DNA from 2 places in the Fusobacterium sp. SYSU M8D902 genome. Region 2 is predicted to be linked to the other one. Evidence: riboswitches for the same ligand, from Rfam matches in the RefSeq annotation. Region 2 holds a riboswitch; the other holds the start of a gene.

Region 1 (5,015 bases), on a different contig from region 2:
TTTCTTAGGAATATTTACAAGTTCTACATATCAAATAATTACAGAGAGATCACCTATAAAGTCTACAATAAACTATGCCTTTAATAAGAGTTCAATAGGTAGTGAGAAGAGAAAATCAGACATAACAATGGAGCATTTTTTCAATAATGATCTATTTGATGATAAAAAAATAGAGATAAATACAGATGAATTATTTGGATTGGATACACAAATTTAATGGGGGAAAACTGATGAGGAAGATACTTAGTTTTTTTACAATGTTAATCTGTTCATCTTTGCTTCTAGCTTCAGAAGGACTTGGAATAGTGACAGATGATGATTTTTTAAAGGTGGGTGTAGCTCCCGAAAATATAAAACAAGCTAAGGCTATGGTAAATAAAGTTAGTATAAACTATAAGATGCTTATATTGGAAAAGAAGCAATTAGAATTAGAGGTCAATAAGTTTGTACTTGAAGGATCAGAAACAAATCTAGAAAAAATAGATGAGCTATTTGATAGAATAGGAGCTATTGAAGCAAGTATATTAAAAGATCGTATAAGAAGTCAGATTGAGATGCAAAAATATATAACTCAAGAGCAGTATATAAAGGCTAGAGATATAGCTATAAAAAGATTAAATGCAAATGCAGCACAAAACAGATAGTTTTAAAGAGAGGAGTCGATAAAAAGACTCCTATTTTTGAATATTTAATTAGGGGGAGATAAATATGGAAAGAACTATTTTAGTGTATGATGCTTTTACTGATGAGATGTTTAAAGGAAATCCAGCAGGAGTTGTCTTGGGAACAGCGGACTTGAGTGTAGAAGAGATGCAGAAGATAGCAAGGGAGTTTAATTATCCTGAAACTGTATTTATTGATACAGATGCAGAAGTTTTAAAAGTTAGATTTTTTACTCCAAAAGAGGAGGTAGATCTGTGTGGTCATGCCACAATAGCATATGTAACAGCTTTGATAGAGAGAGGTATTTTAAAACTTAAAGAGGGAAAAAATATCTTAAAGGTTCAGACTAATTTAGGGCAACTTCCAATTGTTATTAATAGTATTGGAGATAATTTAGAAATAATGATGTATCAAGCTTCTCCAAAGATAGAATTTGTAGAGAACTTAGAGTATTGGAGAGGAAGAATTGCTAAAGCTTTGGGAATAACAGTTGGAGAGTTTGGAAAAGAATTAGAGATAGTAAAAGCATATACAGGAATCTGGGATTTGATGATAGAGATAAGGGATAGAGAGATTTTAAATAGGATAAATCCCAATATGGAGATGATAAAGGAGATTAGTAAAGAGTTGGAGATAATCTCATTTCATCTGTTTGTATTGAAAGATAAAGAGGTCTATGCAAGAAATATGGCTCCTGTAGTTGATATTCCAGAAGAAGCTGCAACAGGGACTTCTAATGGAGCTTTAATCTACTATCTATATCTCAATAAAAAAATAGAGCTTGAGGAGAAGGTAGAGATAGTACAAGGGGAGACTATGGGTAGAAAAAGTAAAATATTGGGACAATTGATATTGGAGAATGGAAGAGTAGAGGTTTTAATTGGTGGAAAGGCTATTAAATTTATAGAAGGAAAGATAGATATTTAAATTTACTAAAAAATTTGGGGATGTATTTAGTGAAGTTATCTATTGGAATAGAAAGTGTACAGGATATAATAAGTGATTTAGAATACGGTTTAGATTAAATAAGATAATGGAACACTTTAAAGTGAATTTACAGAAAATAACTATTGACAAAACTAAAGAATGAGTTTATACTTGAGTTATAAAGATAAAAATAATATGTATATCTTCAGGGCAGGGTGAGTGTGAACAATTCCCGACCGGTGGTGATAGTCCACGAGAGTTTTTTACTCTGATTTGGTGAAATTCCAAAACCGACAGTACAGTCTGGATGGAAGAAGAAAAAGATAACTATGCAGGAATCTTATACTTTTTTTATATTGCCCAGAAAAAATCTGGGCTTTTTATTTGTCCTGAGAAATCAAGGAGGAAGAAATGAAAGTATTACAAGGAAATTTTACAGGAAGAGGATTAAGAGTAGGAATAGTTGCAGCAAGATTTAATGAGTTTATAACTTCTAAACTTATTGGTGGAGCAGAGGATGCACTATTAAGACACGAGGTAGAGGCTGATAGTATCGAGTTAGCTTGGGTACCAGGAGCTTTTGAAATTCCACTTGTAGCAAAGAGAATGGCAGAATCAGGTAAATACGATGCTATTATAACACTAGGAGCTGTTATAAAAGGATCAACACCACATTTTGATTATGTATGTGCAGAAGTATCGAAGGGAGTAGCAACAGTAAGTTTAAATAGTAATATTCCAGTTATATTTGGTGTATTAACAACAAATAGTATAGAGGAAGCTATAGAGAGAGCTGGAACTAAGGCTGGAAATAAAGGTTTTGATGCAGCAGTTACAGCTTTAGAAATGATAAACTTACTAAAGGGGATGTAATTATGGAGAAAAAGTACATGGAGAGAGCATTAGAATTAGCTGCTCTCGGAGAAGGAGCTGTTAATCCAAATCCCTTGGTTGGAGCTGTAGTTGTAAAAGATGGGAAGATAGTAGGAGAGGGTTATCATAAGAGGTATGGTGATTATCATGCAGAGGTATATGCCTTAAATGAAGCTGGAGATGAAGCTAGAGGTGCTGATATATATGTAACTCTTGAACCTTGTTCACACTACGGAAAAACCCCACCATGTGCTAAAAAAATAATAGAGATGGGAATCAAAAGATGTATAGTTGCATCTCTTGATCCCAATCCCCTAGTTTCAGGAAGAGGAATAAAGATGCTCCAAGATGCTGGGATAGAGGTAATTGTAGGAGTATTGGAAAAAGAAGCTAAAGAATTAAATAGAGTTTTTTTGAAATATATAGAGGAGAAAAAAGCCTTTCTATTTTTAAAGTGTGGAATAACTTTAGATGGAAAGATAGCTACAAGTGTTGGAAATTCAAAATGGATTACAAATGAGTTGGCTAGAGAGAAGGTTCAATACTTAAGAAATAAATATATGGGAATAATGGTAGGGATAAACACAGTTCTAAAAGATGATCCTAGTCTTACAGCAAGGATAGAAAATGGAAGAAATCCATATAAAATAGTAGTTGATCCAGAGTTAAGAATACCATTAGAGAGTAAAATTGTTAATTTTGAAGGAGAAAAGAGTATAGTAATAACTTCAATTGACAAGGAAGAGGATATAAAAATAGAAAAGTTAATAGCTAAAGGTGTAAGAGTAGAGTTTTTAGATGGAAAAACTTTTAAGTTGGATAGTATTTTGAGAAGAGTAGGGAACCTAGGAATAGATGGTGTTCTATTAGAGGGAGGAAGTTACTTAATATCTCAAGCCTTTAGAGAGAATGAGATTGATGGAGGAGAGATTTTTATAGCTCCAAAAATATTGGGAGATGAAAATTCAATTCCATTTATAAAAGGATTTTCAGTAGAAAATATAGAAGATGGTTTTCAATTGAAAAATGTAAAGATTAATACATATGGAAATAATGTTTCAATGGAGTTTTACAGATAGGAAGGAGGAATTTCTATTTTTACAGGTTTAGTAGAAGAGATGGGAGAAGTTCTTAGTGTAGAGAATGGAGAAAAATCTATAAAATTAAAAATAAAGTGTAAAAAAGTTTTAGAAGGAGCTAAATTAGGAGATAGTATAGCTACTAATGGAACTTGTCTTACAGCCACAGAGTTAGGAAGTAACTATTTTACTGCAGATTGTATGTATGAGACAGTAAAAAGAACTAATTTAAAGAGATTGAAGGCTGGAGATAAAGTAAATTTAGAAAAATCAATAACACTTTCTACTCCACTAGGTGGGCATTTAGTAACAGGAGATGTAGATTGTGAAGGTAGAATAGTCTCTATAACTCCTGAAGGAATAGCCAAAATTTATGAAATAGAGATGGAAAGAAAATATATGAAGTATGTGGTTGAAAAGGGAAGAGTTACTCTGGACGGAGCAAGTCTAACTGTAATGAGATTGGGAGAAAATAGCTTCGGAGTCTCACTTATACCTCATACTCAAGAGATGATAACTTTGGGAAGAAAAAAAGTAGGAGACTATATTAATATAGAAACTGATTTAATTGGAAAATATATAGAGAGACTGATGAAGTTTCAAGATGATACAAAGGACAATTCAAGAGGAATAACAATGGAGTTCCTTTTGAAGAATGGGTTTTAGAGGAGTGAATTTAGATGTTAAATAGAATAGAAGAGGCTCTTGAGGATTTAAGAGCAGGAAAGATAATAATAGTAGTAGATGATGAGAATAGAGAGAATGAGGGAGATTTTGTATGTGCAGGAGAGTTTGCTACTCCTGAGAATATAAATCTTATGGCAACTGTAGGAAAAGGCTTGATATGTATGCCAATGACAGAGGAGTATGCAAAAAAATTGGCTCTTCCTCCAATGTGCTATGAAAATACAGATAACCATTGTACAGCTTTTACTGTTTCAATAGATCACGTAAGCACAACTACAGGAATATCAGCTTACGAGCGTTCAACAACAGTTTTAAAAGCTCTAGATGAAAATGTAAAGCCTTATGAATTTAGAAGACCAGGACATATGTTTCCATTAGTAGCTAGAAAAGGTGGAGTAATAGTAAGAAATGGTCATACAGAAGCAACTGTTGATCTTATGAGATTAGCTGGATTAAAGCAATTAGGACTTTGCTGTGAAATAATGAAAGAAGATGGAACAATGGCTAGATTTGATGATTTACAAGAATTAGCTAAAGAGTTGGATATGAAGATGATCTCAATTGAAGATCTACAAAAATATATAAAGATGAATGAGCAACTTGTAAAAGTTAGTGTGAGAGCAAAGATGCCTACAGGTTCGGGAGAGTTTGAAATAGTTGGATTTGATAATGAACTAGATCAAAAAGAGCATATTGCCTTAGTAAAAGGAGATGTTGCAGGAAAAGAGGATGTTTTAGTAAGACTACACTCTGAATGTTTTACTGGAGATATATTAGGATCTCTAA
Region 2 (5,015 bases):
ATCATAGGAAGCATCTCTGGAGTCAGACCAACAGCAATTGAAATAGCAAAAAGAAGTGCTTGTATCCAATTTCCCTTTGTAAATCCATTGATAAAAAAAACAATTGGAACCATTACTAACATAAAACGAATAAGTAACCAAGAAACAGAGTTTATACCCTTTTCAAAAGCAGATTCTACAGCAACACTAGTAGTAATTGATTTTGAAATAGAACCAAATAGAGTAGAATCACCAGTAGCTATAACAACTCCAATTCCAGAACCGCTAACAACATTACTTCCCATAAAAACTATATTATTTAATTCTGTAATAGCTAAGTTATCATTTTTAGTTGAGATAATAGTTTTTTCAACAGGTTCACTTTCTCCAGTTAATGAAGCTTGGCTGATAAAAAAATCCTTACATTCAATTATACGAATATCAGCAGGAATAATATCTCCAGCAGCTAAATAGACTATATCACCAACAACTACCTCTTCAAGAGGTAACTCTTCTCTAGTTTGTTCAAATCTTTTAACAGAGGTTGTAGTAGTAATCATTGAAGCTAAGCTTTCAGCAGCATTATTACTCTTTTCCTCTTGAATAAAACGTAATATTCCAGATATGGTAACCATAGTAGTAATTATAATCACAGTGATAGGAGAGAATTCGTCCATATCATTATAGTACCAAGGAATAAACATATCAGTAAAGAAAGATACTATGGCTAAACAGAAAAGTACAGCAGTAAATGGATTGATAAACGCCTCAACTATCTTTGAAGTAAGAGATTTTTTCTTACCATGAGTAATTATATTTTTTCCAAATAGTTCCTGCATACTTTCTATATTCTCTTTTTTTAGTCCTTCAAAAGATGTATTGAGAAGTTTTAAATTCTCCTCTACTCTCATTTGAGAAAACTCTCTTATTTTTTTACTCTCTTCATTTTTTAAATTGAAATTTGTTTTAATATTTTTTTTCATAACTACCTCCATTTAGATTAAAATAAAAATACAAGGTAGTATATATTTAAAATAGTGCGAACTTAAAAACAGACATAGTAAATGTCTGAATCATATATGAAGTTTAAATATATACTACTGCCATTTTCTACGTCCATTTTGCACCTCCTAAAAAATCAAGAAAATAAAAAATCCATACCAATAAAACGATGGTATGGATTAAATCCAAATAAATACAAAATTTAAATAAAATCTTGCCACCGTTTGAGCTTCAACTCTGCAGGGCGGTGAAGTTACATTAGATAACACCTTGTTTTCGATGTTGCCTGTTCAAACCAACGCATAGTGTCTCCACTATTTTGCGGCAGTAACCCATATCCCTGTAGTAGCCTTACCTACCGGAACTATTAAATTTTCTTCAGTATAATACAAAAATATAAAAAAGTCAAGAAAAATTATTTTATCATATTCAATGTTTTAAAAACATTTGACATATCTTCATTTAAAAGTTTTTTTCTAAGGTTGAATACCTCTCTATAATATTGAGAATTTTTTTCATTTGGTAAGAATTCTTGATCTATCTCTAAAAATTTAGAGATCTCTTGCTTTAAGTCAGAGATATCTCCAAGAGCATAGGCAACTGTAAGAATATTCATCATTATAGCCCCACCAGCTTTTTTTAATGTTTTTGTTTTTGTATTTAACATATCAGCTTTTATTTGATTCCATAATCTACTTTTACTTCCACCCTCAGTAATAGTGATCTCACTTATATTTGCCCCACCTTTTTTATAGATATCAGTTATTCCAATATAGTCATAGCCAATAGCCTCTAAAACAGAACGCCATAAGATAGCTTGATCACTATCTAGTCCAAGATTTAAAAAAGCTCCACTAGCTTGAGAAAGCTCTCCAACTCCCTTAGTTAAATATGGAAGAAATAAAACTCCTTTAGAGCCAACAGGAATTTTTTCTGCTCTTTTAGATAGAGTATCAAAATATGAATTGTTATCTATCTCATTACAAATATTATCTTTAAACCATCTGAGAGCAAGTCCACCAGTTCTTATAAATCCCCAATAAAAATATGTATTTTCAAGACTACCACTATTAAAAATTAAACCAGTTTCGGGACGGCTCAACTCTTCATTTATTCCATTAGTAGACACACAAAACATTGCACAAGTTCCAGCTACATCAGCAGCCATATTTGATTCTAAAAGACCACAACCAAGCATAGATTGCATAGTATCTCCAGCTCCAGCACAGACAGGAATACCTGTAGGAAGTCCGGTTATTTGAGCTGATTTTTCAGAAAGATATCCAATGATATCCCAAGGTTTAACAATTTTAGGTAGATATTTATTGTTGATCTCTAAGATTTTTAGTTGAGCATCAGACCAAGTTTTTTTATAGATATCATATCCTAATCCCCAACCTGACATAGTTCCCCAGTCAATAAAAGCATTTTCAATAGAAAGTCCAGCCAAATTCATAAGTATGTATGGTGCATTATGCATAAATTTAGCTCCATCTTGTGAGAAGTGTGTATTTTTTATAAGCCACCTAGCTATCATAGCTGGAAACATACAATTTGGTTGTGAATTTCCTGTTTCCTTTGCCCAAATATCTAAATTCTTATGAGATAGTTCTTCTACATCAGACTGACAACGAGAGTCAAGATAGTTGATGTATGGAGTAATAGGTTTTCCATTTTTTCCAATTCCTGCAATTCCACAGATGATTCCATCACCAAAAATTCCACGTATATTTTTACAATCTAATCCTTTATTTTTAAAATCTTTAACACACTCTTTTATACCCTTCAAAGTAAGTTCAAAATACTCTTCAATATCCATTTCTACCCATCCAGCTTGAGGAGAATGAATTGTTGTAGGATAGGAGCATTCAGATATACACTCCATATTTAAAGAGTAGATAGCAACTTTTACACTTTGAGTTCCAGCATCAAATCCAATATAATACTTATTCATAAAAAAACCTCCATAAAATATAAATATATTTTATATGGAATGTGTGAAAGGAATATAAAAACCCAGATAAAATCTGGGCATAATTAAAAAGAATAGAATATCCTCTCTTCTTCCATCCAGACTATACTGTCGGTTTTGGAATTTCACCAAATCAGAATTAAAAATTCTCGTGGACTATCACCACCGGTCGGGAATTGATTTTACTCACCCTGCCCTGAAGATAAAATATATTATTTATAAAAATATTAGCATTTTTTTAAATATAAGTCAACGAAAAAAGAATAATAAAAACTAAAATATGACAATATCAAAATATTCTTTTAAATTTGAAAAAAATATTGTAAAATTATATCAAATAGTAAAATTTATTTATAATAGTATTTTTACTTGAAAGTATTAAAACTTAATTTGTTATTAAATTTATAAAATAAAGGGGTATAAATGCAAAAAAAATCTTATTTAAAAGTTAGTGATTATATAGGTGAAAAGATTTCAAATGGAGAGTTGAAATTAGGGGATAGACTTCCCCCAGAGAGAGAACTTGCAAAAAGTCTGGACATAAGTAGAAATTCAATAAGAGAAGGATTGCGAATTTTAGAAAATATAGGTGTTGTAAAAAGTCAACATGGTGCTGGAAATTTCATATCAGCAGAATTTGAAGAAACTATAGCAGATGTGATGTCTTATATGTTTATACTAAAAGGTATGGATGATAAAAAAATAACAGAGTTTAGATATGCTATTGAATGGGAAGCTGTAAATCTTATTACAGGAAAGCTTTCCACAAAGAGTAAGGAGGAACTTATCTATTATTTGAATAAATTAGAGGAGTCAGAGTGTGAAAAAGAGGCAGTTATATATGATAAAAAAATTCACTATCTTTTAGTTGAATTAACGAATAATGATTATATGAAAACTAGTTATCAAGCTTTAACTAAGATTATGAATCTTTATATTCCACGTCTTCGTGAAAAAATTATTTTAGGAATGAAGGGAGATAAAGCCTTAAGTGGAGCACATAGGATGATAGTTGAAGGGGTAATAGAAGGGAATTTGAAAAAGAGTATAGAAGGATTAAATCACCATTTTGAATATATAATGAAATACCAAGATAATTAATGGATGTAGTAAAAAAATTAAATTTTTATTATGGATTATTTATAGATATAAATAAACTTAAAGATGTATACTTTCAGTTCTTTAATCTGTTTAAATGCACCGTTTTATGGAAATAAGTCCTCATAAAAAACATAGCAAATTAAAAATAACTAGACATATAGTAGAATAAGGTATATAATAAAATTGTTAGGAAGTTAAAAGTCAATTTGAAATGGTTGACTTTTAATTTTAATCCATAAATTGGTACTACCAATTTATGGATTAAAAGAAGTATCAGTAGTTGTTTAAAGATATAGTTAGTGACTTTTTATTTTTTCAGTTATATTTAGTAAAGGTAAATTATTTTACCTTTAAATTTTTGATATAAATTTTGGTAGGACCAATTTAATGTGATTGAAATATATAAAGGGGGGTAACAATATGTTTATGTTCTTATTGGCTATATTGCCTATTATTTTTCTAGTTGTAGCATTGATGGTACTTAAATTACCAGGTCATAAAGCTTGTCCTCTCGCTCTGTTAATTACAATTTTAGAAGCTCTTTTTATTTGGAAACAGGGTGGTATGGATGTTGTAACAGGAACTATTGAAGGTTTTGTTATGGCTATATGGCCTATCTGTCTTGTAATTATTGCTGCTGTGTTTACCTATAATTTAGTTGTATATACTAAAAATATAGAGGTAATAAAGAATATGTTAGCATCAGTATCTACAGACAAACGTATTTTAGTTTTGATTATAGCTTGGGGGTTCGGAGCTTTTATGGAAGGTATGGCAGGTTTTGGTACTGCAGTTGCTATTCCAGCAGGTATATTGATGGGACTTGGTTTTGATCCACTATTTGCAGCTATGGTATGTTTGGTTGCTAATACAACACCAGTCGCTTTTGGATCTATTGGTGTTCCAGAAATTACAGCTGCTAGTATAGCAGGATTGAATTCAGGAGAAATAGCTCTACATA

The links. A riboswitch is a leader RNA that binds a small molecule or an ion and turns the genes downstream of it on or off. The one in region 2 is predicted to bind FMN.
Region 1: linked by a shared signal. The riboswitch ahead of ribH (6,7-dimethyl-8-ribityllumazine synthase) and the one ahead of ABNK64_RS07430 (FGGY-family carbohydrate kinase) in region 2 are both predicted to bind FMN.

Annotation. Positions count from the first base shown of each region.
Region 1 is NZ_JBEFNA010000001.1:221,705-226,719, reverse strand. It holds gene ABNK64_RS01060 (hypothetical protein) at 1-217, shown strand, start outside; gene ABNK64_RS01055 (hypothetical protein) at 231-644, shown strand; gene ABNK64_RS01050 (PhzF family phenazine biosynthesis protein) at 709-1,590, shown strand; FMN riboswitch at 1,788-1,913, shown strand; gene ribH (6,7-dimethyl-8-ribityllumazine synthase) at 2,002-2,463, shown strand; gene ribD (bifunctional diaminohydroxyphosphoribosylaminopyrimidine deaminase/5-amino-6-(5-phosphoribosylamino)uracil reductase RibD) at 2,466-3,542, shown strand; gene ABNK64_RS01035 (riboflavin synthase) at 3,558-4,208, shown strand; gene ABNK64_RS01030 (bifunctional 3,4-dihydroxy-2-butanone-4-phosphate synthase/GTP cyclohydrolase II) at 4,223-5,015, shown strand, end outside.
Region 2 is NZ_JBEFNA010000018.1:18,767-23,781, reverse strand. It holds gene mgtA (magnesium-translocating P-type ATPase) at 1-962, opposite strand, end outside; M-box (ykoK) riboswitch at 1,190-1,351, opposite strand; gene ABNK64_RS07430 (FGGY-family carbohydrate kinase) at 1,397-2,935, opposite strand; FMN riboswitch at 3,036-3,161, opposite strand; gene ABNK64_RS07425 (FadR/GntR family transcriptional regulator) at 3,377-4,054, shown strand; gene ABNK64_RS07420 (L-lactate permease) at 4,475-5,015, shown strand, end outside.